Regions from separate parts of the Acerihabitans sp. TG2 genome, predicted to be linked through region 1. Evidence: predicted binding sites of a transcription regulator. Region 1 holds the regulator's gene; the other holds the start of a gene.
The links. Region 1 encodes sigma-54, which starts transcription at its own class of promoters, with help from an activator protein. Its sites were predicted from a motif close to GTTGGCACANNTTTCGCTNT; they were not measured.
Positions count from the first base shown of each region.

Region 2: the regulator sigma-54 is predicted to act here: its motif matches at 1,435-1,454, upstream of glnA (glutamate--ammonia ligase).

Region 1 covers NZ_JAYGJO010000006.1:55,369-57,787, reverse strand. Annotated here, with positions in the region: gene lptB (LPS export ABC transporter ATP-binding protein) at 1-358, shown strand, start outside; gene rpoN (RNA polymerase factor sigma-54) at 406-1,839, shown strand; gene hpf (ribosome hibernation promoting factor) at 1,863-2,150, shown strand.
Region 2 covers NZ_JAYGJO010000022.1:80,281-82,699, reverse strand. Annotated here, with positions in the region: gene glnA (glutamate--ammonia ligase) at 1-1,328, opposite strand, end outside; gene typA (translational GTPase TypA) at 1,725-2,419, shown strand, end outside.

The DNA.
Region 1 (2,419 bases):
AGAGTTCCATATTGCCCACCTGCGTGACAATCTTGGCCAATCGCTATCAGGCGGGGAACGTCGGCGGGTGGAAATCGCTCGCGCCCTGGCGGCCAACCCTAAATTTATCCTGCTCGATGAACCCTTCGCCGGTGTAGATCCCATTTCCGTGATCGATATTAAAAAAATCATTGAGCATTTGCGCGATAGCGGACTCGGCGTATTGATTACCGACCACAACGTGCGCGAGACGCTGGACGTCTGTGAGCGCGCCTATATTGTCAGCCAAGGGCATCTTATCGCCCATGGTACACCGGCTGAAATACTGCAGGACGAGCAGGTGAAACGGGTTTATCTGGGCGAAGAGTTCCGCCTCTGATAAGGTGTCCTGATGTGAAAGGCCGATAAGGTTAATTGACGTATTATATGAAGCAAGGTTTGCAACTCAGGTTTAGTCAGCAACTGGCAATGACTCCACAATTACAACAGGCAATTCGCTTGTTGCAATTGTCTACGCTTGAACTCCAGCAGGAAATACAAACTGCACTGGAAAGCAATCCTTTGCTTGAGCAAACTGATGTCCATGAAGAAATAGAGGCCCAGGAAACCCCTGATAGCGAGTCGCTCGATACCCGCGAAGCGATGGAACAAAAGGATATGCCGGAAGAACTGCCGCTGGATGCCACTTGGGACGAGATGTACTCAGCGGGCACACCATCCGGTACCGGCACCGATTATCGCGATGAAGAGCTGCCGGTTTACCAGGGTGAGACCATCCAGACCCTGCAGGATTACCTGATGTGGCAAGTGGAACTGACGCCATTTTCCGATACCGATATTGCCATCGCCACCTCGATTGTTGACGCGGTAGATGAAACCGGTTATCTCACCGTGCCGCTGGAAGATATTCTCGAGTGTATCGGCGACGACAGTGTGACCATGGACGAAGTAGAAGCCGTGCTCAAACGAGTACAACGTTTCGATCCGATCGGCGTGGCAGCGCGGGATTTACGTGATTGCCTGTTAATCCAGCTGTCTCAGCTATCGAAGGATTTCCCCTACATCAATGAAGCCCGACTGATTGTCAGTGACTACCTTGATCTGTTGGCCAGCCATGATTTCCGCACCCTGCTGCGCTCCACCCGGTTAAAGGAAGAGGCGTTGAAATCCGCCATGGCGCTGATTCAGTCGTTGGATCCGCGGCCAGGTCAATCCATCAACACCACGGAATCACAGTATGTGATCCCTGACGTGTTGGTACGCAAAGTGCACGGTCGCTGGACGGTGGAGCTTAATACCGACAGCGTGCCCACACTGAAAATCAACCAGCAATACGCCGCCTTGGGCAATACCATACGCAACGACTCGGACGGCCAGTTTATCCGCAGTCATTTACAAGAAGCGCGTTGGTTGATCAAAAGCCTGGAAAGTCGTAATGATACCCTGTTGAAAGTGACCCGGTGTATTGTGCAGCAGCAGCAAGCCTTTTTCGAACAAGGTGAGGAATTTATGCGCCCGATGGTGCTGGCGGATATTGCCCAAGCGGTGGAAATGCATGAATCGACAATATCCCGCGTCACCACACAAAAGTATTTACACAGCCCACGGGGCATTTTTGAACTTAAGTATTTTTTCTCCAGTCACGTGAATACCGAGGGGGGAGGCGAAGCCTCTTCCACGGCCATTCGGGCCTTGGTGAGAAAATTAATTGCCGCAGAAAACCCGGCAAAGCCGCTTAGCGATAGTAAGTTAACAACCCTGCTATCCGATCAGGGAATCATGGTGGCGCGGCGCACCGTAGCAAAATACCGAGAGTCTTTGTCCATCCCGCCGTCAAACCAGCGTAAACAATTGGTTTGACCTATACAGAGAAGGAAGACACTATGCAGCTGAATATTACCGGACAGCGTGTTGAAATTACTGATGCTTTGCGTGATTTTGTGACCTCGAAATTTGCCAAACTGGAACAGTACTTTGACCGGATCAATCAAGTTTATATTGTTCTGAAGATTGAAAAAGTCCAGCAAATTGCCGAAGCGACGGTGCATGTCAACGGTGGTGAACTACACGCAACGTCGGAGGCGCAGGATATGTATGCCGCCATCGATTTGTTGATCGACAAGCTGGCACGTCAGTTGAACAAACATAAAGATAAGCTAAAGCAATACTGAATTGATTGTAGCCATCATCGCTACGAAACCTCACATCGGCTCATTATATATACCCGATAGATTTCAAGCGGCAGGCAGGCGGCAAGCGAATGACAAATCTGTCTGGAACAGATTTGAACAGCGCCTGCGCTGGCCCGAGGGCTGAGCCTCAGGATGAGGCTCATAAGCCCCGATAAGCTTACACTGGTAAGTGATTCGGGTGAACGAGCGTAGCCAACACACCTGCCACTTAAAAGATGAAGGGAATGCCGGTGACACAGCGCCTAAGT
Region 2 (2,419 bases), on a different contig from region 1:
TAGGCGTCGATGGTGTCGTCGGTAAATACGCCGCCACGGGTCAGGAATTCACGATCAGCGTCCAATGCCTTGAGCGCTTCTTCCAAAGAACCGGCCACCTGCGGGATTTCACGCGCTTCTTCCGGCGGCAAATCGTACAGGTTTTTGTCCATGGCATCGCCAGGATGGATTTTATTGATGATCCCGTCCAGGCCGGCCATCAGCAAGGCGGAAAACGCCAGGTATGGGTTGGCAGCCGGATCCGGGAAGCGAACTTCAATGCGGCGAGCTTTCGGGCTGGCTACCACCGGAATACGGATGGACGCAGAACGGTTACGGGCGGAATACGCCAGCATGACCGGTGCTTCATACCCTGGGACCAAACGTTTATACGAGTTGGTGGTTGGGTTGGCTAGGGCATTGATCGCCTTAGCGTGTTTGATCACGCCGCCGATATAAAACAGCGCCATTTCAGACAGGCCACCGTACTTGTCGCCAGAAAACAGGTTGTTGCCGTCTTTGTTCAACGACATATGGCAATGCATGCCTGAGCCGTTATCACCAAAAATCGGTTTTGGCATAAAGGTCGCGGTTTTACCGAAGGCATGTGCGACGTTGTGCACGACATATTTATAGATCTGGATTTCGTCGGCTTTTTTGGTCAGGCTGTTAAAGCGGGTAGCAATTTCATTTTGCCCCGCAGTGGCCACTTCGTGGTGATGCGCTTCAACAACCAGGCCCATTTCTTCCATGGTCAGGCACATGGCAGAACGCAAGTCCTGTGATGAATCCACTGGAGGAACCGGGAAATAACCGCCTTTCACGCCTGGACGATGGCCTTTATTGCCGCCTTCGTACACTTTGTCGGTATTCCATGCGGCTTCGATATCGTCGATGGCGACATGGGAACCGGAAATTGATGAACCAAAGCGGATATCATCAAACAGGAAAAACTCAGGCTCTGGCCCAAACAGCACCGTATCGGCGATACCGGAAGATTTCAGGAACTCTTCGGCGCGTTTGGCAATGGAGCGCGGGTCGCGATCATAGCCCTGCATAGTGGCGGGCTCAAGAATATCGCAACGGATGATCAGTGTTGATTCTTCAAAGAAAGGGTCAAGCATCGCGGTGCTTACATCAGGCATCAACACCATATCGGATTCATTAATGCCTTTCCAGCCACCAATGGAGGAGCCGTCAAACATTTTTCCTTCTTCAAAAAAGTCGGCATCTACCTGATGGGCTGGTATAGTGACGTGCTGTTCCTTTCCTTTTGTATCAGTGAAACGTAGGTCGACGAATTTTACTTCGTGCTCGTTTAGCATCGTCAAAACGTGTTCAGCGGACATAACTTATTTTCTCCCGGTTGTGCCATGGTCGTCGTGGAAACGAAATCGTACTAATCGAATTTTATTTACCTTAGCAAGGCTAGGCTAAGCTAAGCTTAAATAAACTCAAGCTAAAACTGTGCCAACATTGCTAAAATGATGCAAAGGGCCGACTATACGGCTTTTTACCAGCAGTACTGATGCACCAGATTGGTGGGAATGAGTCGCCATGGTGCATTTTGACAATGATTGGGCACTGTTTTGGTGCAACAAGTGGGGCGAGGTGGAACAATGCACTGAGAAAGGGATGACGAAGCGTTGAAAATGACGCAAATGCAGAGATCATCGCGATCTTGTTTAGTCCCTCGCTTATTACGTGTACAATAACGCGCTATTTCTAATGCCTGAGGCAAAGTTGTGATCGAAAATTTGCGTAACATCGCCATCATCGCGCACGTCGACCATGGTAAAACTACCCTGGTCGATAAGCTGTTGCAACAATCCGGAACATTGGGTGACCGCAACGACGCCACCGAGCGCGTTATGGACTCCAACGATTTGGAGAAAGAGCGTGGGATTACCATCCTCGCTAAAAATACCGCTATTAACTGGCACGACTACCGTATCAACATCGTTGATACCCCCGGACACGCCGATTTCGGCGGCGAAGTTGAACGCGTCATGTCCATGGTTGACTCAGTACTGTTGCTGGTCGACGCCATGGACGGACCTATGCCGCAAACCCGGTTCGTGACCCAAAAAGCCTTTGCCTACGGTCTGAAACCCATCGTGGTCATCAACAAGGTCGACCGCGACGGTGCTCGTCCTGACTGGGTCGTAGACCAGGTGTTTGATTTATTCGTCAATCTTGGCGCAACCGATGAGCAACTGGATTTTCCGATCATCTATGCTTCCGCGCTTAATGGCGTAGCGGGCTATGAACACGAAAATATGGCCAGCGACATGACGCCGCTGTTTGAATCTATCATCAAGAACGTCGACGCGCCGAACGTGGATAGCGACGGTCCGTTCCAGATGCAGATTTCGCAGCTTGACTACAACAGTTATGTTGGTGTCATCGGTATTGGCCGCATCAAGCGCGGTTCAGTTAA